4 regions of the Erwinia sorbitola genome follow, and region 4 is predicted to be linked to each of the others. Evidence: predicted binding sites of a transcription regulator. Region 4 holds the regulator's gene; each other region holds the start of a gene.

Region 1 (5,982 bases), 630 kb from region 4:
CGGGCGACCGGCCGGTTTGGCGAAAATCGTCACAAAATGCGCCTTCGGATACATATCACGAATCGCCTGCGCGGTACCGCCGGTATCGACCAGGTCATCAATAACGATAAACCCTTCGCCGTCGCCTTCTGCACGTTTCAGCACGGTCATTTCACGTTGATTATCGTGGTCGTAGCTGGAGATGCAAACGGTATCGACATGGCGGATACAGAGCTCGCGGGCCAGTAAGGCGGCAGGAACCAGGCCACCACGGCTGACGGCAATAATGCCTTTCCACTGTTCAGCCGGCAGCAAACGCTCGGCCAGTTTACGGGCATGGATTTGTAGCATGTCCCAGGTGACGATGTATTTTTCACTCATTAAAAGAATCCCGGCCAGTAAAATTGGCTTAAAAATTGTGCAATGGGAGCGGTTGCGCGAAATTATAGTGATCTGAGGCGCTAAAAACCAGCCCGCAACGCCCTGTAGCCCCTTTTTTCCTGGGGCAGCGTGAGCATGAGTCAGGAAACGATGATATTCTTTTGCCATCGCGCCGGATTCGCTGGCGGGAATTTTCCAACCGATATCAATGCATGCCTCCTGCCTGTGCGGCAGAAAGGCGGTGCTGACACAGGAGAGTTATCGTGTCTGAATTGTCTCAACTATCCCCGCAGCCACTGTGGGATATTTTTGCCAAAATCTGCTCCATTCCCCACCCTTCATATCATGAAGAACAGCTGGCAGCCCATGTGACCGCCTGGGCGACAGAGCAGGGTTTGTGGAATGAGCGCGACCAGGTGGGTAACATCCTGATCCGTAAACCGGCAACTAAGGGTTATGAAAACCGTAAACCTGTGGCCCTGCAAGCACACCTTGATATGGTGCCGCAGAAAAACAACGATACCGTTCATGACTTTACCAAAGACCCGATTCAGCCATGGATTGATGGCGAATGGGTGAAAGCCCGCGGTACCACGCTGGGCGCGGATAACGGTATTGGTATGGCCTCTGCGCTGGCGGTGCTGGCTGACAACAGCCTGGAGCACGGGCCGCTGGAAGTGCTGCTGACCATGACCGAAGAGACCGGTATGGCCGGGGCCTTTGGTTTGCAGGCGGGCTGGTTACAGGCAGATATTTTGATCAACACCGATTCTGAAGAAGAAGGTGAGATCTATATGGGTTGTGCGGGCGGTATCGACTTTACCAGCACCCTGGCACTGACCCGTGAAGCGATTCCGGCTGGTTATCAGACGGTGAAGCTGACCCTGAAGGGCCTGAAAGGCGGCCATTCCGGCTGTGATATTCATGTCGGTCTGGGCAATGCCAACAAGCTGCTGGCGCGCTTCCTGTTCGCTCATGCGCAAGATCTGGATCTGCGTCTGGTCGATTTCAGCGGCGGTACGCTGCGTAATGCTATCCCGCGTGAAGCTTTTGCCACGCTGGCGGTTGCACCGGCCCATCTCGACAAACTCAAATCACTGGCGGCAAGCTATCTGCTGACGCTGCAAAATGAACTGAGCCTGAAAGAGAAGAATATCGCCGTAGTGGTGGAAGAGCTGGCTCATGCAGAGCAGGCTCTGAGCGCCACCAGCCGTGACACATTTATCGCCCTGCTGAACAGCACTCCGAACGGTGTGATCCGTAATTCAGACGTGATGAAAGGCGTAGTTGAAACCTCGCTGAACGTGGGCGTGGTGTCGTTTGAAGGTAATGAAGCAAAAATTAACTGCCTGATTCGTTCACTGATCGACAGCGGTAAAGAGTACGTGGTGGAAATGCTGACTGCCCTTGGTCAGCTGGCCGGGGCAAAAACCCTCGCTAAAGGCAGCTACCCTGGCTGGCAGCCGGATGCCAATTCACCCGTTATGGCGCTGGTGCGTGAAACCTATGAAAAACTGTTCGATAAAACCCCGAACATTCAGGTTATTCACGCAGGTCTGGAGTGCGGTCTGTTTAAAGAGCCGTACCCGCAGATGGATATGGTGTCGATTGGGCCAACCATTACCGGGCCACACTCGCCGGATGAGCAGGTGCATATTGCCAGCGTTGGCCTGTACTGGCAGCTGCTGACTGCGCTGCTGAAGGCGATTCCGGTTAAGTAATTAATCCGTGGGTTAAACGGGCGAGGCGTGCCTCGCCCCTACGGAATTCAGATCGCTGTAACAATTTTGCCTGCGTTTTGCGGACGAGGTATGCCTCGCCCCTACGGTATTCAGATCGCTGTAACAATTTTTGCCTGCGTTGCGCGGACGAGGCGTGCCTCGCCCCTACGGAATTCAGATCGCTGTAACAATTTTGCCTGCGTTGCGCGGACGAGGCGTGCCTCGCCCCTACGGTATTCGGATCGCTGTAACAATTTTGCCTGCGTTGCGCGGATGAGGCATGCCTCGCCCCTACGGTATTCAGGCCGTGGCTGGTTATAATCCCAGCAGCAGCTGGCGCTCAATTTGCGGATCGAGCAGCGTCACATGCAGCCCCACCAGCCTTACGCCGCGCCCTGCCCGTCGCTCATCCCAGCTTTTGCGCGCAATTTCGATTAAATCGGCTTTATTCAGCATCTGCCAGACATGCTCCTGCGTGGTCTGCTGGAAGTCATGAAATTTCAGCTTCACTCCCTGACGGGCGATCTGACGATCCGGTTTGATTTTATCCAGCCGCCGTTCCAGCTCGTCGTACAACAGATCGATAATCTCCAGACAGTCATCCCACTGATGAATATCCTCCGACAGCGTACGCTCAACGCCGAGAGATTTACGCTCCCTTGAGGTGATCACTGCACGGTCGTCAATACCGTTACATCGCTCCCACAGCACACGGCCAAACTTGCCAAAACGCTTTAACAACGTAGCAAGATCGGTTTTTTGCACATCGGCGCAGGTGGTCAACCCCAGCTCTTCCAGCTTACGCGCCGTCACTTTTCCCACGCCGGGGATTTTCGCCAGCGGCAGAGCTGTCAGAAAATCCGACATCTCATGGGGGGTGATCACAAACTGGCCGTTGGGCTTATTGATATCGGAGGCGATTTTTGCCAAAAACTTAATCGGTGCAACGCCAGCCGAGGCAGTAAGGTTGAGTTCACGCTGGATGGTGTCACGTATTTCACGGGCGATAAGCGTGGCGGAACCGTGGCAGTGCAGGCTGTCGGTGACATCGAGGTAGGCTTCATCCAGCGACAGAGGTTCAATCAGAGAGGTATAGCGGGAGAAGATGTCACGAATATGGACGCTGGCTTCTTTATAGGCCTCATAGCGGCCGCGAATCACCGTCAGATGCGGGCAGAGCTTTAACGCCATCGCCGTTGACATTGCGCTGTGTACGCCAAATTTTCGTGCCGGATAGTTGGCTGTGCTGATGACACCGCGCTGTTTTTCGCTGCCGCCAATAGCGATGGGAATATCGCGCAGGCTGGGATTATCGCGCATTTCTACTGCGGCGAAAAAGCAGTCCATATCAACGTGAATGATTTTACGCATAGCCCCTCCGACAGTACTGGATAAGTATACAGTCTAATTATCAGAGTTCAATACGCGCCAAAAGATGCACAATTTAAGTTTTTTTATTCTCCGCTGTCTTGATAAAAAAATAGACAGTGCTAAGGTGACGCAGCGATAGCGGATTCGTCCGATATTGTCAGTACCGACGCCGTCCGGCGTTGCTTTCAACCCTACATTTCAAGGGAACAAGAATGGGCAAAATCGCACTGCTGTTTGCGATGATTTTTCTGCCAACCGTTGTCTTTGCCAGCGTACCGGATTCGGTAACCCCACTGGCGCCGGTAAGCAAAGAGTTAAAGAAACAATTAATTGGCACTCCCGTGTACCTGCAAATCTTCAAAGAAGAGCGCACGCTGGAGTTATACGGCAAGATCGGCAATGAATTCCGCCTGCTTAACAGTTACCGCATCTGTAATTTTTCTGGTGGACTGGGGCCTAAGCGTGTTCAGGGTGATTTTAAAAGCCCGGAAGGTTTTTACAGCGTAGGTATTTCCCAGCTGAAACCCGACAGTCGCTTTTATCGTGCGATTAATGTCGGCTTCCCGAACGAGTATGACCGTCAGCAAGGTTATCAGGGTAAATATCTGATGATCCACGGCAACTGCGTGTCAATTGGCTGTTACGCCATGACCGATGCCTATATGGACGAAATTTATCACTATGTGGAAGCGGCGCTGCGTAACGGCCAGCCGCGCGTTGAGGTCAGCATTTATCCGTTCCGCATGACGGAAAGCAATATGCAGCGTCACCGCTACTCCACCTATATTAATTTCTGGAAGCAGCTACAGCCGGGTTATACGCAGTTTGTCCAGACCAGACAGCCACCGTCAGTGAATGTCAGCGACGGCAAGTACGTGTTGAGCCGCCCGATTGCGGGCAACTCAGGCGCACCGGAATCAGCTCTGGCGCTCACCCAGACAAAATAACGCCCATTCACCTGGCTCAATCTTGTGCCAGGTTTCATTCGCCGTCAGCGGCTGAGTGGCAACCACTGTGACCACGTCATTTGGCGTGGTCTGCTTCTGAAAATCAATTTCCACATCCTGATCCAGCAGCTTGGCTTTGCCAAACGGCGCACGTCGGGTGATCCAGAATAGATTGGTTGAGCAGAACGCCATCAGATAACGTCCATCCGAAAGCAGCATATTAAATACGCCCTTCTCCCGCATTTCTGCCGCCAACTCAGCAATATAACGGAACACTGCCGGCCAGTTACCCGGCGTACGCGGGTAGCGCGTGGTCAACTTATGCAGCAGCCAGCAGAAGGCCAGTTCGCTGTCGGTTTCACCCACCGGACGGTACGGGCCGGTATCAAGGTTTTTGTAACCTTTTAGCTGTCCGTTATGCGCGTATGTCCAGTTGCGTCCCCACAGTTCGCGGGTAAAGGGATGGGTGTTTTCCAGTGATACTTCACCACGGTTCGCCTGGCGGATATGCGCCACCACCGAACAGGATTTAATCGGATATTCCTGAACCAGCCGGGCAATGGGTGATTGAAAGCTGGGTTGCGGATCTTTAAATGTACGGCAGCCTTTCCCTTCATAAAAGGTAATGCCCCAGCCATCTTTATGCGGACCTGTTCCGCCACCGCGCTGCACCAGCCCGGTAAAGCTAAAACAGATGTCCGTCGGGACATTTGCGCTCATCCCGAGCAGTTCGCACATAGGATTACCTCAGTAATTAGATCAGTTTCGCCCCGCAGGATGACAGCAAAATAGCCGCTGATTTCACATTACAGCAAGGCGGCAATCAGGTAACCCCCCGGGAGGTTACCTCAATAAGCTACCGGGGGATTACGCGTAAAGCTAACGCAGCTGCGGCGCGAAAGAGAAGGCTATTTTTTTACCATCTCTTTTTCGATAAGTAGCATCAGGATATGAATTACCTTAATGTGAATCTCCTGAATACGGTCAGCATAACCGAAGTGCGGTACGCGGATTTCCACATCAGCCACGCCATCCATTTTCCCGCCGTCTTTACCGGTCAGGGTAATGACCTGCATCCCTTTGGCCCGCGCCGCTTCAACGGCTTTAATAATATTAGCGGAGTTACCGGAGGTGGAGATCCCTAACAGCACATCCCCTGCTTTACCCACCGCTTCGATATAGCGTGAGAAAACAAAATCGTAGCCAAAGTCATTGCTTACGCAGGAGAGATGGCTGACATCAGAAATCGCAATCGCCGGATAGCCGGGACGGTTTTCACGATAGCGCCCGGTCAGTTCCTCAGCAAAATGCATTGCATCACAGTGCGAACCACCATTACCACAGGAGAGAACCTTTCCGCCCGCTTTGAATGAATCCGCCAGCAGCACTGCCGCACGCTGGATCGCCTCAATGTTTGCATCTTCACTTAGAAATTTATTTAGCGTCTGTGCCGCTTCGTCCAGCTCGGCGCGAATGATGTCCTGATACATAGGGGATGTCCTTTTTGGAAAGAGGTATAGCAGGAGTTTATCAAGTTGCCAGAGAGGCGGGAAGCGATCTCCCCGTCACCCTGAGGGATTAAC
Region 2 (5,982 bases), 1.3 Mb from region 4:
TACGCTGAACGCGTCGGGCATCGCTGTTATTCAACCATTGCAGGCAATACAGGTAGGGTTCACGACAGTTGTCAAACTCATCCAGGCGATCGGCTGGAAGCGGCACGGCATCAAATGCTTTACGGATCGCCAGTTGCCAGGCTGTGATGTCGCTGCGTTTGAGCCATTTATCCTGCCGCTCTCCCTGCTGGATTTGTAGCTGTTGCTCTAACAGCACGCTGGCTGAGACCTCGCTCATTTCCCTGCTCCACTGCTGCCACTCCTGGCTGAGATAGTGGAAAAAACGCTGTGTTTCACTCCACTCGGTACCATGCAGACGGACTACTTTTTCATCGGGCAGCGTAAATTCAAGCTCACCCCATACCAGCCCGCGCTTACACTTAATTGCCAGCAGCTGATTGAATGGGATCAGGTACTCATGTTTTTCACCGCTGACCTCTACACCTGCGGTCAAAAGCCGCACCCGGTTATAGGGATGCTGTGCCAGATGTTTACCCAACGATGTTGCTTTCAGTTCCATTACGGTGCCCTGGCTGCGGTTATTTTCATCATCAGACAGTTTAACTGGCAGACGTGTACCTCTCCAGTGCTAAAACACGTTACAATCAAGCAATTGTCGCTTATTAACCGTTATCAGCTAAAGGTGAACTCGTTTATGCGCACCGTTTTAAATATTCTTAATTTTGTGCTGGGTGGATTTCTCACCACGTTTTCCTGGCTGCTGGCCACACTGGTAAGCATTATTTTTATCTTTACCTTGCCGCTGACTCGCTCCTGCTGGGAAATTACCAAACTGTCTTTATTCCCTTATGGTAACGAAGCAGTACATGTTGATGAACTGAATCCTTCTGGAAAAAATGCACTGCTAAACTCGGGCGGCACGCTGCTGAACATTTTATGGCTGATCTTTTTTGGCTGGTGGCTGTGCGTTATGCACATAATGGCAGGCATTGCACAATGCATTACCATTATTGGTATTCCCGTGGGGATCGCGAACTTCAAAATTGCTGCGATTGCTCTGTGGCCAGTTGGTCGCCGCGTTGTTTCTGTCGAGGTCGCGCAGGCGGCTCGCGAAGCGAACGCACGTGCACGTTTTCGCTAAGTCACAGCAATGAATAAAAACATGATCGGCAATCTGCGACGCTACGCGTTCAACAGTACCTGGTTGTATAACATCCGCATTACCCTGGCGCTGGCAGGCACCACTGCTGTGCCATGGTGGCTGCATCAAATCACCTGGACCATCCCGCTGACGCTGGGTGTCGTTGCAGCTGCGCTAACAGACCTGGACGATCGTCTGGCCGGACGATTGCGTAATTTGTTAATCACACTGGTCTGCTTTTGTATTGCTTCAGTGTCAGTGGAATTACTTTTCCCTCACCCCTGGCTGTTTATAGTCGGGCTGGCGATATCCAGTTGGGGATTTATTTTGCTCGGAGCGTTGGGCCCGCGCTACGCTACGATCGCCTTCGGTGCACTACTGATCGCAATCTATACCATGTTGGGCATTAATTTATTTCCGCAGTGGTATTTACAACCTGCCCTGCTGTTGCTGGGGGCGGTGTGGTACAACCTGCTGACGTTATCCGGGCATCTGCTGTTCCCTATACGTCCTTTGCAGGAAAATATATCTCGCTGCTTTGCGCAACTGGCACGCTACCTTGAAGCCAAAGCAAACCTGTTCGATCCTGATATTGAAGATGACGATCGCCAAACGCTGGTGGATGTGGCAATGGCCAACAGCCAGTTAGTTACCCTGCTTAACCAGGCAAAAGCCTCGATTCAGTCACGCCTGCGAGGAGATCGTGGTCAGCGCGGAACCCGCCGGACTCTGCACTACTATTTCGTTGCCCAGGATATCCATGAGCGCGCCAGCTCTTCGCACGTTGAGTATCACGCGTTGCGTAAAGCCTGGGGTTCCAGTGATATTTTGTTCCGTTTCCAGCGCCTGCTGTCGCTTCAGGCTCAGGCCTGTCAGCGACTCTCACGCTCAATTTTGCTGCGTGAACCCTACCAGCATAATGCACGCTTCGAGAAAGTTTTTGTTAATCTCAACGCTGCGCTGCATCGGCTTGCAGTCGAGCAGCCTGACAGTGCAGAGGTCAAGGCGATGACCTATCTGCTTAACAATTTGAAAGCGATCGATGCCCAACTCGCTACCATCGAATCAGAGCAGATCCTGGCTGAGGGCAGTACATACAACGATCAGACACTTTCCAGCGAAGGACTGAAAGGCTGGAGCGATGTTCGCCTGCGTTTGAGCCGCCATCTTAGCCCGGAGTCTGCGCTGTTCCGTCATGCGGTGCGCATGTCGCTGCTGTTGTGTGCAGGCTATGGCATTATCCAGATTACCGGCTTACAGCACGGCTACTGGATATTGCTAACCAGTCTGTTTGTCTGCCAGCCTAATTACAGTGCAACTCGCCGACGCCTGGCGCTACGTATTATTGGTACGCTGGCCGGTATAGTGCTTGGGCTGCCGCTCCTTTGGCTGGTTCCGTCTATTGAAGGCCAGCTGATGATGATTGTCGTCACCGGTGTCCTGTTCTTTGCGTTTCGCAATGTACAATATGCACATGCAACCATGTTTATCACCCTGCTGGTATTGCTGTGTTTCAACCTGCTGGGAGAAGGCTTTGAGGTTGCCCTGCCACGAATTGTTGATACGCTGATTGGCTGCGGTATTGCCTGGCTGGCAGTGACATTTATCTGGCCTGACTGGCGTTTCCGCCGACTTTCTGCCGTTGCTGAACGAACTCTGAATGCCAACTGCCGCTATCTGGATGCCATTTTGGTGCAATATCACCAGGGAAAAGATAACCGGCTGGATTATCGTATTGCCCGGCGCGATGCTCATAATGGCGATGCGGAGCTGGCATCCGTCGTTTCAAATATGTCGGTAGAAAATAAATCCGATCAGGCGCTTCGGGAAGCGGCTTTCCGGCTGCTATGCCTTAACCATTCGTTCCTGAGCTATATTTCTGCTCTCGGTGCACATCGCGAAAAGCTGGAAAGCGATGCCATGCTGCAACTAATGGATGACGCTGTCTGTTATGTCGATGATATCCTCCATATCGACATCGTCGATGAAGCGAAAGCACAGCGCATGATGGATAGCCTGGCGGAACGCATTCAGCACAGTAAAGCCAATGCCGAAACGAAAGAGCCACTGGTATTGCAACAGGTTGGCTTACTGGTGGCCCTATTGCCTGAAATTGCGCGCCTGAAAAAGCAGATTTCCCTGCATAGCTAATTCTGTTCACGTTTCTTTTTTCTCTCTTGCTGCTCGTTATATTCGAACCATACGCGCAGCTCCTCTTTCATCGCCTGCGGCAACGCAGCCTGATGACGCCCGATAATGGCACCCTGCAATGCATACAATACATTCAGCCCCAGATTCTTATTACAGGAACGCAACAACAACCAGCTTCGCTTTGCACCTTTCTGAATTAGCATCTCAATCGTCTGAATGCCCACCTGTCGCAATAACATTTCCATCCTGATTCCCATATTAGGCAAATCCTTAAGACGTCGGTTATTCTGGCGTTCTTCTTGCTGCTTTTTAGCTCCCTGTAAACAAAGCTGGGAGAGAGCCAACAGCTGTTCGTTGTCAGACCATAAAGCACCATCAACACGATAGTAATTGAGCTCCACCGGTACACCGCGTTTGGTGAGGCTTAAAGGTTCCATTTTGCGCTCCACAATATAGGGTTGGGCCTGCTCACAGGCACGAAGATAAAGCTCCCCTTCTGCAACCACCGCAAACACGGTTTTTTCCACCGCAAGGCAATAACCGCCAAATTGTGTACGGGATTGTACGTCACCTAGCTCGGCAAGCCGTTGCTTCGCTTCAGCGATTTTACGTTTAGAATTATCCATATTCTCACCCAAGTTTATTGATAAAATAGCCTACCAAACCTCAAAACAACGCAATAGAAAATAAGCAATACTCATTACAGGTTCAATGAATAATTGGCATTTCACCCATTTTCATTGTAATTTTGCGAGGCGTTACGAAAAAAACAATCAACTTTAAATAGACGCCAGCGATTTTCCCCCTTCAAAAAATATATCATCGATTAATAATGCCTTCGCGAAGTTAAATTGCAATGAGACACTACAGATGCGACCGTTATTCATAAACAACCTTTACCTCCGGATAAAAATAGCACCTATACAGCATTCGTTTTTTTTAGATGTCATTGTCAATGAGAGTGCCAGGTCTTAAGGGCGGATCATCCAGGAGAACCCTGCACGGAAGCAGGCCACGCGGGCCTTTTCCTCAATACTGATGCATTGTGGATAGCAGCGATTTATTTTTAATGTTTATTCAAAAACCTGAGAAAGAAGAAAATCTTTATGAATACTCTTTCCTTAAAACTCCAGGAAAGACCATCCTGCTACCATTATCAGATCCAGATCACAGGGAAGAGTTAATTAACTTGACGCGTTACAGCTGCTGACATGATACCTAATCACCATTCGAAAGCAGGCGTAAAAAGGGAGACGGAAATTGATAACCAACTATTATCCCATGAAATATTATCGATTTTAATTTTTTTCAGGAAGGTGCCCACTACATTATGGATATCACTTTATGGAACTTCTGACTCAGCGAGATAGCCTCAGCCTGTTTTGCCAGGTTCAGCCTGTGCGAGGAAGGAAGATTAAAGGTTGATCTTTGTTCATCATGGCTATACTGTATATCCATACAGTAACCAGATGAGCGAAGACATTATGCGTACTCATTCCCTGAAATCTCAATCTGTTAGTCGTACCTTGCACGCTGCTGCATCTGTGCCTTCCACAGCCCCGTGTGCCAGTGGCCAGATCAGCGAACTGATTTACAGTGAGAATCAACCCGGCATGACTCAATTGCTGCTACTGCCTTTATTGCAGCAACTGGGGACGCAGTCTCGCTGGCAACTATGGCTGACGCCACCACAGAAACTCAGTCGTGATTGGCTACAGCGCTCTGGGTTACCGCTGGATAAAGTGATGCAGTCTCCATCCTCTGGTGCCATCAACACCGTCGAGGCAATGATCAAGGCATTACAGACAGGGAACTATAGTGTGGTTTTAGGCTGGCTTGCAGAAGATATATCGGAAGTGGATCGTCGCCGTTTGCAAGAAGCTGCAAGTTCTGGCCAGGCTTTAGGGTTAATAATGCGTTCAGAAAATAGCATTTTTCCCTCAGGGAGACCTCTGAACGGTCTAAGAATTCACTCATCTTTGTATCATTAAGTAAAAATGAGAATTTTCTCAAATTTTTTCCCTGCCTGCCCTGTCTTAACCGTATGATTATGTTATGACGGGGCGTAGCAATGGTTTAGCGGAGATCTCTGACCTGTTTTTAAGCAAAGAATTCACCCTTAAATGTTAATAAATGTGTATGAAACGCTGTTTTTTTGCGTGCCGTCCTCACATCATACTTGTAAGTTTGCTGGTACGTTGTAGACTTTAGCTCGCCAGGGTGCTCAATAACCTCCTTTTGGAAGAGTCATAATCGAGCTTTTTAACCCGGCGAAGGATTAAACCAAAGAGCTACTTTAAAGCTCATTGCCTATTTGGATGATAACGAGGCGCAAAAATGAAAAAGACAGCTATCGCAATTGCAGTGGCACTGGCTGGCTTCGCTACCGTAGCGCAGGCCGCACCTAAAGATGACACCTGGTATACCGGTGCTAAACTGGGCTGGTCTCAGTACCATGACAAAGGTTACTACGGTAACGGTTACCAAGATAACGATGGTCCAACTCATGAAAGCCAGCTCGGTGCTGGTGCATTTGGTGGCTATCAGGCAAACCAGTACCTGGGCTTCGAGCTGGGTTATGACTGGTTAGGCCGCATGCCTAACAAAGGCAACAACGTCAACGGCGCTTTCAAAGCACAGGGCGTTCAGCTGGCAGCTAAATTAAGCTACCCAGTAGCTGACGATCTGGACGTTTACACCCGTCTGGGTGGTATGGTATGGCGTGCAGA
Region 3 (5,982 bases), 1.2 Mb from region 4:
GCCCCGAGGCCTGCGCGGGTATCAATATCCTGCGGAATCGATCTGTGCTAACGCACCATCCAAATCAATTGCCCGTCCGGTTGCCAGATAACAGCAGGCGATTTGCAGGCGCAGCGACTGCGGTACCGGCACTTCACGATCGAGACAACGGCGGATCCATGCGGCGGTAGTGGCTGCATCTTTGGCAGCAGGCAGACAATCGTCTCCCGGCGCGATCTCTTCCTGGCGCGAGAGCAGCATCAGCGTCTCTTCCCCGGCTATCTGTGTGATCGAAGGGCAACGCTGTGGATTAGCGTACACTTCCCCTTCGGTACCATTCAGAAGCAGACCACGGCCGCCAATGGCGCTGAAAAACGTTGCTACGCGCGGAATATATTCCGGATGAGATACGCTGGCGAGGCGCAGCGCTGCATCTTCGGCAAACGGCGTTGCCAGTTTAGCAAGAGTATGCGCACTATTGCGTACGCCCATACGCCAGCGCAGAGCAAGCTGCTGCTCCATCGGCTGGCACAGAGTACCTACGGTGATAAATACCAGTTCACCCGCATCCAGTTTTGCCTGTGCTTGTTCAGGTGTGGTTACCGCAGCAATATCCAGCGCCGCAAACACCTGCTCACTGGTGACACGGGTAGGATCGTCGCTCACGCCATGAACCACCACCGGGAAGCCAAGACGCGACAGCAGCAGTGCCAGCAGCGGGGTAAGATTTCCCTGACGACGTGCGCCGTTATAGCTGGGAATGACCACCGGCATTGGGCGCTGCGCAGGTGGCGTCAGGCGCAGCATCTGCTCCTGCATCGCCTGGTAGAAACCCAGCATCTCCTCCTCGCCCTCTCCTTTAATGCGCAGGGCAATCAAAATCCCTCCAAGTTCAAGATCCGGCACTTCACCGTTCAGCATGCGGCGATAAAGCTCGCGAGCGGTTTCCATATCGATATCGCGGGCATGATTCTTACCACGTCCGATCTCTTTAATAATTTTTTTAAATTCCATGCTTATGCTCTTTACTCAGTAAGACGGATTAACGGCGACGGCGGAATGTGGGTTTCTTTTTCACCGCCGGAGTGACAGCTTTCGGCAGCTCGCCTTCCGGCATCGGTGGTTGCGCTATCGGGAATACCGGCAGCGCGCCCAACAGACGTGCACCATAGCTTTTACTGATTAGCCGCCGATCATAAATTACAATTTCGCCATAGCAGTCATGGCTGCGGATTAACCGCCCCACCTGCTGAATAAGGTTAAACGAAGCGCTGGGCAGGCTTTGCACTTCAAACGGATAGCGCTTCAGGCTTTTCAGCCACTCTCCCTCAGTCAAAATAACCGGACTGTCTATCGGGGGGAAGGCGATTTTATGAATATGCACCTGTGAAAGCAGATCGCCTTTCAAATCCAGCCCCTCGGCGAAGGATTGCAGCCCGACCAGAACGCTGGTTTCCCCCTGCTCTACGCGTTTACGATGCAGTGCCACCAGCGCCGGGCGCGGCTTATCCCCCTGCACCAGCATCATCAGCCGCAGCTCGGGCAGATAGGCCAGAAACTGATGCATGGCCCGGGCGCTGGCGAACAGCACCAGAATGCCTTTATGGGCAGCGAGCTTAATCTGATGACGGAAGAAGTGCGCCATCTCCGCAAGATGCAGCACCTCGTTTGCCAGCATCGGTTCATACTTCATCTGCGGAATAATCAGCTGGCCCTGGGTGACATGATTGAAGGGTGAGTCGAGGGCGACAAAACGATCGCCCGCCTTTTCGCTCAGGCCGGACATCTCCTGCAATCGCTGAAAACTGTTAAGAGATCGCAGCGTGGCAGAGGTCACCACCACATGGGGAATTTTACGCCACAGCAGCTTTTCCAGCTGTTCACTGACGCGTATCCCGGCGCAATGAAACATCAAATGCGCGCTGCCATCGCGAATTTCCCGCGTCACCCATTTCGATACCGGCGCTCCGGAAGCCTGCTCCATCGCCGCCAGTCGCCACAGCTTGCTGCTGGCTTCGAACCAGCCCAGCGCACGGTTCATCTGGATCAGCGTGCGATGCAGACGTACCACGTCAAACTGGCCGCTCTTCTCGCTGAGGTCGTTCATCATCCCTTCGGCCAGACCCCGCAGCGCATCGCTGAGTTTAAACAACCGGGCGCAGATGGTCAGGATCTCTTCAGGCAGCAGCCCCATCTCGAAGCGGAACTCCCCCTCCTGACCTTCCGGCGGCAGATAGAGGCCGAGGATCTGCGACAGCATCTGTAGCTGTTCGCGCACCTCTTCACAGTGCGCCTTGAGTTTATCCGGATGACTGAGGGACGGCGGGCGTTTCGGCTGAAACTGCGCCAGGCACTGCTCCACGAGGCGACAAAACAGGTCAAGCTGTAGCACCGTCCAGCCGGGGGTGATCTCACCGCTCATCTCCAGCGCATCACGCGCGACATCCGGCAGATGATGACCTTCATCCAGCACCAGCAGCAGGTTTTTTGGCGGAGGCAGCACCGATTCTGTTTCCAGCGCGGCCATCACCAGCGCGTGGTTCGCCACCACCACATCCGCATTTTCAATTTCACGCCGCGCCACATAAAACGGACATTCACGGAACCAGTGGCAGTTACTGCCCAGGCAGTTGGCTTTATCCGTACTGAGGCGCTGCCAGAGCGAGTCTTCAATATTTTCCGCGCAGTGGTCGCGCAGGCCATCCCACTGGTAGCGTTTAAGGGATTTCTCCAGCTCGGTACAGATTGCACGCTCATCTTTGCTGGCGGTCATATCGTCATCAAGGAACAACAACAGGTCGCCCTGATTTTCTTCATCTGTTGCCAGCGCAGAGAGGTTTCGCGGGCACACGTAACGTCCGCGACCAAACGCTGCGGTAAACTTCAGCTCGGGAATGATTTTCTTCAGCAGCGGCAGATCTTTGCTGAAAATCTGATCCTGTAGCGCCACGTTAGCGGTACTCACCACCAGCGGCTTTTCCTCGGCACGGCTGACGGCAATGCCGGGGATCAGGTAGGAGAGGGTTTTTCCCACACCGGTGGGAGCCTCAATTGCCAGATGACGACCATCGTCCCCCGCCAGCGTCTTCGCTACCTCGGCAATCATCTGCCGTTGCGGCGCACGCGGAATAAAATCGGGAACTTCCTGTTGCAGGGCTTTATACCACCCGGCAATTTGCGTTTTTAACGCAGCAGTTAACGCCATGACCATCACTTCCAGCTAAACAAGGCTGTATTTTTACACAGTATGGCGGCGACGTCAGCCTGCAAACGCTAATCTCCAGAGGCCGCTCGCAATTTAAGCAGGCTAAGGCTGCTCAATCTCCTTATACATTACCGTTGTGGCGTCCATCACCCCTGCGGTCGAACGGGCATAGTGTGGGATCTGTCCGGCGACCTGCCAGCCAAGTGAGAGATAGAGAGATTCAGCAACATCACCGCTGCGGGTGTCCAGTACCAGCAGGCTGCGCCCCAGCTGACGAGCACGGGCTTCCGCCTGCTGCATCAGCTCGCGGGCAATCCCGCTGCGGCGCGCATCCGGGTGAACCAGCAGTTTGATCACTTCGGCCCGGTGCTTCCCGTTTGCAGGCATCGCCAGGGCCAGCATGATGGTGCCGACAATACGCCCTTCCCTGCGCGCCACCAGCAGCTGTTTATCCCCACAGGCGAGGTTGAGAACCACATCCTGCCAGAAATGAGTCATTTGCTGCCGATCGCGGCTGATAAAGCCGATACTTGCTCCCTGCGCTACGCAGCTATCCAGCACCTCATACAGTGCCGGGATTTCCTGTTGTGTCTGTCCGGCTTCCAGCCATTGATAGGTGATATGAGTCATGGGCGGGCCACCACCAGCGCGTAGTGCACCCCGGCAGCTTCAGGGGCATGGAAACAGGTACGACCGAAGAGATGAAAGCGCAGGCAGTCTCCCTGCTCCAGCCGCCAGGAGCGATCATCCATATGGAACTCCAGTACGCCATCAAGAATCCAGATATGTTGCTCAAGCCCTGCCAGCGGTGGAATGTCGTACTCAATACGCGCACCGCCGTCCAGGCGCGCCTCGACTAACTCGGCATGAAATGCCTGCGCAGGCGGTGATAGTGAGCGGCGCTCATAGCCATTTTCAACGTCGCGCCAGACGCTTTGCTGCGCAGGTCGCAAAAGTTGTACAGCTCCCTGTTCAACTTCACTTAACAGCCGTGACATCGTCAGTCCGTAAGCACTGCACAAGCGGTTCAGCAGAGAGGCGGTAGGACTTGTCTCAGCACGCTCAATGCGGGATAGCGAAGCGCGGCTAATCCCGGTAAGCTCGGCAAGAGTCTCCAGCGACCAGCCTTTTTCTAAGCGCAGATCGGCCAGTCGTTGTGCAAGCCGTTGTTCCGTTGGAGTCTGTTGCATTTGATATTCTCATATTAGGGAATAAATCTCTTATATGAGATATATCGTTTAATTTTGGTCTTTTCAACTTGTACAATAAATAATACTTTGTACAACCTGTTATTATTGGTTAGGCTGATAACAGGTCTGACAGTCAGTAAGAGGTAATTCATGGCACTGTACAGCATCGGCGACGTCGCAGAACGCTGCGGCATCAACCCGGTCACGCTGCGCGCCTGGCAGCGTCGTTATGGTCTGCTTAAGCCACAGCGCACTGAAGGTGGCCATCGTCTGTTTGACGAAGACGATATTGAGCGCATCGAAGAGATTAAACGCTGGATTGAGAGCGGCGTGCCGGTTGGTAAGGTCAAGGCCCTGATCGAAGGCGAAAACGTTAATATTGATGATGGATGGTTTGCACTCCAGGAAGAGATGCTGGCGGTGCTTCGCCTGGTACGCCCGTCAAAATTGCGCACAAAAATCGCCACTATCGGCAAGGAAAACCCGGCAGAGATGCTGATAGACCATGTTTTCGTTCCTATTCGCCAGCGGCTGGGTCTGGATCAAAATACTGCCCGGGCTATGTGTAGTTTATTAGATGGTGCTTTAATTGATTACATCGCCTTCTGTTTAACCGGTTCACGCAAGAAGGCCGGAAAAGATGCATTGCTGATCGGCTGGGGCCTGACTGACCGCACGCGGTTATGGCTGGAAGCCTGGCGGCTTTCCCAGCAGGGGTGGCGTATTGATGTGCTTGCTGAACCGCTGGATTCTCCGCGACCGGAGCTGTTCCCCGGCCAGCATATTTTCGTTTATACCGGCAAAGCGTTCACCAAACGCCAGCAGGAACAGATAAGCCACTGGCAGGCGCAGGGATTCTCTATTACCGCACACGGCCATTAAGGAATCGGGTATGACGCAGCAGGTCGCATTACAGCAGTTAGTTACTTTTTATCAAACGCTGAACAGCGACAGGCTAAGTATGCTTGCGCAGATTTACCATACAGATATCTGTCTTAGCGATCCGGTGGGAGAGCATCGCGGGCTGGCGGTGGTGGAGAACTACTTTGCCAGCCTGTTGAAAAATATGCGCTATTGCCGTTTTGTGGTCACGCTCACCCGTGAGTTTGAAACCGATGCACTTTTACTGTGGCGGATGGAGTATGCCCACCCGTCCTTACAGCGCGGTGCCGATCAGACGCTGGAAGGCAGCAGTTACCTGCAATTTCGAGACAATAAAGTCGCGTTTCAGCGCGATTATTACGATATGGGCGCGATGCTTTACGAAAAGCTACCGCTGCTGGGCAGTGCCATCAATCTGATCAAAAAGAGGCTGCAACCATGAAACGCGTTTTGATCACCGGAGCCAGCTCCGGCATTGGCCTGCAGCTGGCCAGGGATTATGCCGCTGACGGCTGGCACGTCACCGCCTGTGGACGCAACCCTGAGCGACTGGACGAACTGCGCCAGCACTATCCGCAGATTGAGATCTGCCTGTTCGACATCACCGACCTCGCCGAAACGCGCGCCGCACTCAGCGGCAAGCTGGCCGATCTGGCAATCCTCTGTGCAGGCACCTGCGAATATCTCGATCATGGCATTGTCGAAGCCGAAAAAGTACACCGCGTG
Region 4 (5,982 bases):
TAAAAAAGGGTCGGCTATTTAATTTAGCCGACCCTTTTTATCTACAACGCGACAGACCTGCGTTAGGGCCCATCAGGGAGTGCCATCACTCTTGCTCGACAGCACTCTCAATCGTCATTCTCACTTCCTGAGTAATCAGATCTGCCAGCAGCTGATAAACCTGCTGTGTATGTTCAACCTGCGCATCACCAGAATCACTGATAAAGCCTTCATCACGCAGTGTCAGCACCAGCGAGGTAAATACGGCTTTATCGAAGAACTCGGGTGCATTAATACCGTGCAGCACCGACAGGCGCTGTGCCATCGTACGGCTCTCTTTTTCCAGCGTTCCACGGTTAATGGTTGGTTTAGCGCTGAGGATAGAGAAGGTGATGGAGTAGCGTTGCAGCGTTTCGCGTACGCCAGCAGCCAGCAGTTGCAGAGTGCGGAAACGAGCAGCACTCAGACGCAGCGTATTATCATCGGCAATCAGCAGCCCCTGACGTGCCATTTCCGCCACCAGTGAGTCCAGCACCAGCCCAAGCTCATCCGTGCTCCAGCGCAGGAACAGCTCGCTCTTCAGCATCGGATAGATCACCGTAACCTGACGCAGCAGTTCAGCGCGGGTCAGCTCACGGTGTTGCATCACAATGGCGGCAATCAGCGACGGCATCACCAGCATATGGTGGATGTTGTTACGGTAGTAAGTCATCAGCACCGCCTGCTCGCGCGGCAGTACCACGATCTCGCCGATATTATCCTGCTCCAGCTCGAACTTATTCATACTGAGCGCATGTTCCAGCAGTGCTTCCGGAGTCATATCCGGCACGGTGGAATCAGGCGAGTACGGCACGTTACGCAGCAGCTGTACGTAGCAGTCGAGCTGCTCGGTCAGCTGTTCACGGGTCATAGAGCGCTGACGAGAAGCCAGCAGCGCAGTGACACACAGGTTCATGGCATTTGCCGCCCCTGCGTTGTTAATGCGAACCATCACTTTCTGCGCAATATCGTTCACCGCCGGGGTTAACCATGCGGGACGCTGTGCTTCAATCGGATCGATAGCCTCACGCCACTCAGGCACCTGCTGATTCAGATAAGCGACCAGCGGCAGCGGTTCACCAAAGTTCACATAGCCCTGGCCGAGGTTTCGCAGCTTACGTAGCCCGCGCACCATCGACATAAAGCCCTCTTTCTCTTTGGTCGCACCACGCAGCTCTTTGGCGTAAGTGCCCACTTCCATCACGTGCTCGTAACCAATATAGATAGGTACCAGAGTGATAGGGCGGTTACCGCCGCGCAGCATGGCCTGAATGGTCATCGACAGCGTACCGGTTTTTGGATCCAGCAGGCGACCGGTACGTGAACGTCCTCCTTCCACAAAGTACTCAACGGAATAACCACGAGTGAACAGTTCACCCAGGTATTCACGGAACACAGTGGAGTAGAGCTTATTGCCCTTGAAGGTACGACGAATAAAGAAGGCGCCCAGGCGACGGAAGATCGGGCCGGCTGGCCAGAAATTCAGGTTGATACCGGCAGCAATATGCGGCGGTACAAGGCCCTGGTGATAGAGGACATAGGAGAGCAACAGGTAGTCCATATGGCTGCGATGGCAGGGAACATAGACAATCTCATGACCGTCCTGTGCCAGCTGGCGCACGCGCTCACCGCCGTTGACGTTAATCCCCTGGTACAGCTTGCTCCACGTCCAGCCCATGATGCGGTCAGTCAGACGAATCGCTTCGTAGGAGAAGTCGGCGGCAATCTCTTCCATCAGCTCAACGGCATTCTGCTGTGCTTTTTCATGGGAGATTTTTTTACTGCGCGCTTCGTCCTCCACGGCTTTAGCAATCGCCTTGGACTTTAACAGCTTATTAAACAGATCCTGGCGAACCGGCAGACGCGGGCCAACAGCGGCAAGACGCTGGCGGGCAAAGTGCATACGTGCCACGCGTGCCAGCTTTTGAGCAATGATCTTGTCCGTACCGTGCTCGGTGGCCATATGGCGCAGCGACACCATTGGCGAGAAGCGAACAAAGCTATCGCGGCCCAGCCAGATGACGGCAAAGAACTTCTGGATGCCGTTTAGCATGCGCAGATGCGGTTGATTGTCACCCTGTACCTCACGGCCAGGTGCGCGACCAAACATCACTGATACCGGCACCATCTGCACATCCAGGTCAGGATGATTGCGGTGCAGGTCGAGATACTCATGGAACAGCTTGACCGATTCGAGATTCGGAACAAAATACGGGAACACGCGCGGGCCATCATGAATAAACACATGGCGTGGCAACACCGTACCGTCGATCTCCAGTGGTTCCAGCGGATCGGGCAGTTCTTGTTTGCGACACTGCTCACGCAGAGCAAGGAGATCGGCCTTTGAATCATAAGGCAGCACATACATAATAGGGCGCGAAGTATCGAGCCCGAGTTCGGCAACCGGTTCAGCCGGGATTGCTTTACTCTTTACCAGTAATTTAACTGGAAGATTCAATAAGTTATAATATAGATTACGCCAACCTGACATAGACAACATGAAGCCTCTTGTTAGCAAAGCGCCGCAAGCATACCAGAAAGCGCTAACAGAATCTGTGGTGTTAAAAAACCTGTAGTTCCACTCATTGACGTTAAACTTCTCAAAGGGTTCCCTGATTATGGCAAATAATGTCACCGGACTGACACGAATCATAAAAGCGGCCGGATATTCTTGGAAAGGCATCCTTGCTGCCTGGCAGCATGAAGCGGCATTTCGCCAGGAAGCCATCGCGGCAATAGTGGCGGTTATCGTCGCCTGCTGGCTGGATGTTGATGCCATCACCCGGGTGCTATTGATTGGCTCAGTGGTAATGGTGATTGTCGTCGAAATTATCAACAGCGCCATTGAAGCGGTGGTTGACCGCATTGGCAGCGAACTTCATCCGCTTTCAGGTCGAGCGAAAGATATGGGCTCTGCTGCCGTGCTGTTAACTATATTGCTGGCAATCTTCGTCTGGATCATGCTCTTAGTGCCATATTTGCGATGAGTTTTCTAAAATTCACTACAAACAGCCTTTCGCCCAAGTTTAGGTTTTAAATGTCTAAATACCTGTATATACTCACAGTCGACTGTATAAACAACCAGGGGGCGGGATGAAAGCACTTACGGCAAGGCAGCAGCAGGTCTATGATCTGATTCGCGACCACATTAATCAAACCGGTATGCCACCGACTCGTGCAGAGATCGCCGCGCAGCTCGGTTTCCGTTCCCCGAATGCTGCTGAAGAGCATCTGAAAGCCTTGGCGCGTAAAGGCGTGATTGAGATCGTTTCAGGTGCCTCTCGCGGTATCCGCCTGATGATGGAAGAAGAAGAAGGTCTTCCGCTGATTGGTCGGGTAGCCGCTGGTGAGCCTCTGCTGGCAGAACAACATATCGAAGGCCACTATAAGGTTGATCCTGACCTGTTTAAACCCGGTGCCGATTTCCTGCTGCGTGTCAGCGGTATGTCAATGAAAGACATCGGTATTATGGATGGTGATCTGCTGGCAGTACACAAAACGGAAGATGTGCGTAATGGGCAGGTCGTGGTGGCCCGCATTGACGATGAAGTCACGGTAAAACGCCTGAAAAGGCAGGGAAATACGGTGCAACTTCTGCCGGAAAACCCGGATTTCAAACCTATCGTGGTCGATCTGCGTCAGCAAACCCTGACCATTGAAGGTCTTGCGGTTGGCGTTATTCGCAACGGCAACTGGATTTAATCGTCACTCCTCGCTAAATCCTGCGCGCTGCTTCTGCGGCGCGTATATCATCTCTAATCAGCTCGACTCTGATGGATTCTGATGAAACTGCTTACCCCCGCAGATAAAAGCCTATGGCGGCTGGCGCTGCCAATGATCCTTTCAAATATCACCGTGCCACTCCTTGGCCTGGTGGATACTGCCGTTATCGGTCATCTCGACAGTCCCACGTACCTTGGCGGCGTGGCGATTGGAACAACTGTAACCAGCTTCCTGTTTATGCTGCTGCTGTTTTTACGCATGAGTACAACCGGGCTGACGGCGCAGGCATTCGGTGCCGGGGATAAATCTGCACTGGCACGCGCTCTGATGCAGCCGCTACTGTTGGCCTTGCTGGCCGGAATAGTGTTTATTTTGTTTAAAACCCCGATAACTCACCTCGCACTGGGCCTGACCGGCGGCAGTGACGAAGTGCTGCACCAGGCAGCCCTGTTTATGCAGGTGCGCTGGCTTAGTGCTCCGGCAACGCTGGCTAACCTTGTGCTGCTGGGCTGGTTGCTCGGAGTGCAGTACGCCCGTGCTCCGGTGATACTGCTGGTGGTGGGCAACCTGGTAAATATTCTGCTCGACCTGTGGTTCGTTATCGGTCTGAAGTGGGGTGTGCAGGGCGCGGCGGCGGCCACTGCAATTGCTGAATACATCAGCCTGATCGTTGGCCTGTTGCTGGTGTGGCGGGTCATGGTACTGCGCGGTCTGACGCTGCGGCTGATGCTGGCAGCCTGGCGCGGTGACGTGGGACGACTGCTGCGTTTAAACCGCGATATCATGCTGCGCTCACTACTGCTGCAAATCTGTTTTGCATCGCTGACCATCTTCGGTGCGCGACTGGGCAATGATGTGGTAGCAGTAAACGCTGTACTGCTGATGTTTCTCACCTTTACGGCCTATGCACTGGATGGCTTTGCTTATGCGGTTGAGGCCTGCTCCGGGGAAGCCTACGGGGCGAAAAATAGTAAGCAGTTACTCAACGTGTGGCACGCTGCCTGTCGGCAATCGTTAGTGGTGGCGTTAGGTTTCTCTCTGTTTTATGCCCTGTTTGGCGAGAATATCGTTGCGCTGTTGACCTCTCTGGAACCGCTACGCCAGCTTGCCGATCGGTATTTGTGGTGGCAGGTGTTAATGCCGCTGGCTGGCGTAGGCTGCTATCTCCTCGATGGGATGTTCATCGGTGCCACCCGTGCCAGTGAAATGCGTAACAGTATGGCCATTGCTGCGCTGGGTTTCGGTCTTACGCTGTGCTCCGTTCCCTGGCTGGGTAATCATGGCCTGTGGCTGGCAGTAACGCTGTTCCTGCTGTTACGAGGGGTAACGCTGTGGGTTATCTGGCGTCGGCACTGGCGTAATGATAGCTGGTTTGCTCACTGAAATATTTGCTTACGTAAGCCGATAAGTTATTAAATTGCTGATTTTAAATGACTTTGTATCTGTTTTGGAGCGTCAGGGCAGGGGGTTAGCGGTCATATTGCATTTTCTCTACTACAATTATCTCTGTGTCAGGCGCTTCACCAGATAATTCTCTGGCTAATAAGCCAAATTCTGAGACAAAGAAGCTGTTTTAACCCAAGGTAGAGGAATCACATTATGAATAAAGACGAAGCCGGCGGTAACTGGAAACAGTTTAAAGGTAAAGTGAAAGAACAATGGGGTAAGCTGACCGATGATGACCTGACGGTCGTTGAAGGTAAACGCGATCAGCTGGTAGGTAAAATTCAGGAACGCTACGGCTATCAAAAAGATCAAGCCGAAAAAGAGCTAAGTGACTGGGAAACCCGTCACAACCACCGCTGGTAATACAGCGGCTCCTGCCAGGACATTGCTCCTATACCGGCACAAGGATAGTGCCACTCAGCTCTAACCCTTCCCTTAAATATTTATACTAACGCCCACGTTTTTTGCTTTGCACACTATGATCGTGCTGGCACGCATCCTGATGTGTACAGGCTTCAATTTCCCCGCATTGCTGACAAAATCCATGCGCCTCAATCACGCTATGACTCAGTTTAAAACCTGACTTCAGGGCCAGTGATTTCAGAATATCTTCCACTCCATCGGCTTGTTGCTCCGTCACCGAACCACAGCGGCCACAAATCAGCATTGCTGAGGTGTGAGACGGTTCTTCAAAATGATGGCAGACCACATAGCTGTTAGTGGACTCAACGCGATGGATAAAGCCCTGCTCAAGCAGAAAGTCCAGTGCACGATAGATAGTCGGGGGCTTTGCCT

The links. The regulator LexA, encoded in region 4, represses DNA repair genes until DNA is damaged. The targets are predictions, from matches to a motif close to TNCTGTATGTACATACAGNA.
Region 1: dinB (DNA polymerase IV) is a predicted target of LexA. The motif match lies at 3,467-3,486, and genes of this name have one in related genera.
Region 2: sulA (SOS-induced cell division inhibitor SulA) is a predicted target of LexA. The motif match lies at 4,698-4,717, and genes of this name have one in related genera.
Region 3: dinG (ATP-dependent DNA helicase DinG) is a predicted target of LexA. The motif match lies at 3,208-3,227, and genes of this name have one in related genera.

The regions. Positions count from the first base shown of each region.
Region 1 covers NZ_CP046509.1:3,675,187-3,681,168, forward strand. The annotation lists gene gpt (xanthine phosphoribosyltransferase) at 1-360, opposite strand, end outside; gene pepD (beta-Ala-His dipeptidase) at 624-2,081, shown strand; gene dinB (DNA polymerase IV) at 2,397-3,452, opposite strand; gene dpaA (peptidoglycan meso-diaminopimelic acid protein amidase) at 3,665-4,399, shown strand; gene GN242_RS16745 (class II glutamine amidotransferase) at 4,370-5,137, opposite strand; gene lpcA (D-sedoheptulose 7-phosphate isomerase) at 5,308-5,889, opposite strand.
Region 2 covers NZ_CP046509.1:2,966,978-2,972,959, forward strand. The annotation lists gene helD (DNA helicase IV) at 1-520, opposite strand, end outside; gene GN242_RS13375 (YccF domain-containing protein) at 656-1,102, shown strand; gene yccS (YccS family putative transporter) at 1,124-3,253, shown strand; gene GN242_RS13385 (TfoX/Sxy family DNA transformation protein) at 3,250-3,879, opposite strand; gene sulA (SOS-induced cell division inhibitor SulA) at 4,738-5,244, shown strand; gene ompA (porin OmpA) at 5,591-5,982, shown strand, end outside.
Region 3 covers NZ_CP046509.1:3,132,043-3,138,024, forward strand. The annotation lists gene ybiB (DNA-binding protein YbiB) at 22-993, opposite strand; gene dinG (ATP-dependent DNA helicase DinG) at 1,022-3,184, opposite strand; gene GN242_RS14060 (GNAT family N-acetyltransferase) at 3,287-3,814, opposite strand; gene GN242_RS14065 (helix-turn-helix domain-containing protein) at 3,811-4,374, opposite strand; gene GN242_RS14070 (MerR family transcriptional regulator) at 4,525-5,256, shown strand; gene GN242_RS14075 (nuclear transport factor 2 family protein) at 5,267-5,698, shown strand; gene GN242_RS14080 (SDR family NAD(P)-dependent oxidoreductase) at 5,695-5,982, shown strand, end outside.
Region 4 covers NZ_CP046509.1:4,307,112-4,313,093, reverse strand. The annotation lists gene plsB (glycerol-3-phosphate 1-O-acyltransferase PlsB) at 86-2,509, opposite strand; gene GN242_RS19550 (diacylglycerol kinase) at 2,637-3,005, shown strand; gene lexA (transcriptional repressor LexA) at 3,112-3,720, shown strand; gene dinF (MATE family efflux transporter DinF) at 3,802-5,124, shown strand; gene GN242_RS19535 (CsbD family protein) at 5,341-5,550, shown strand; gene zur (zinc uptake transcriptional repressor Zur) at 5,636-5,982, opposite strand, start outside.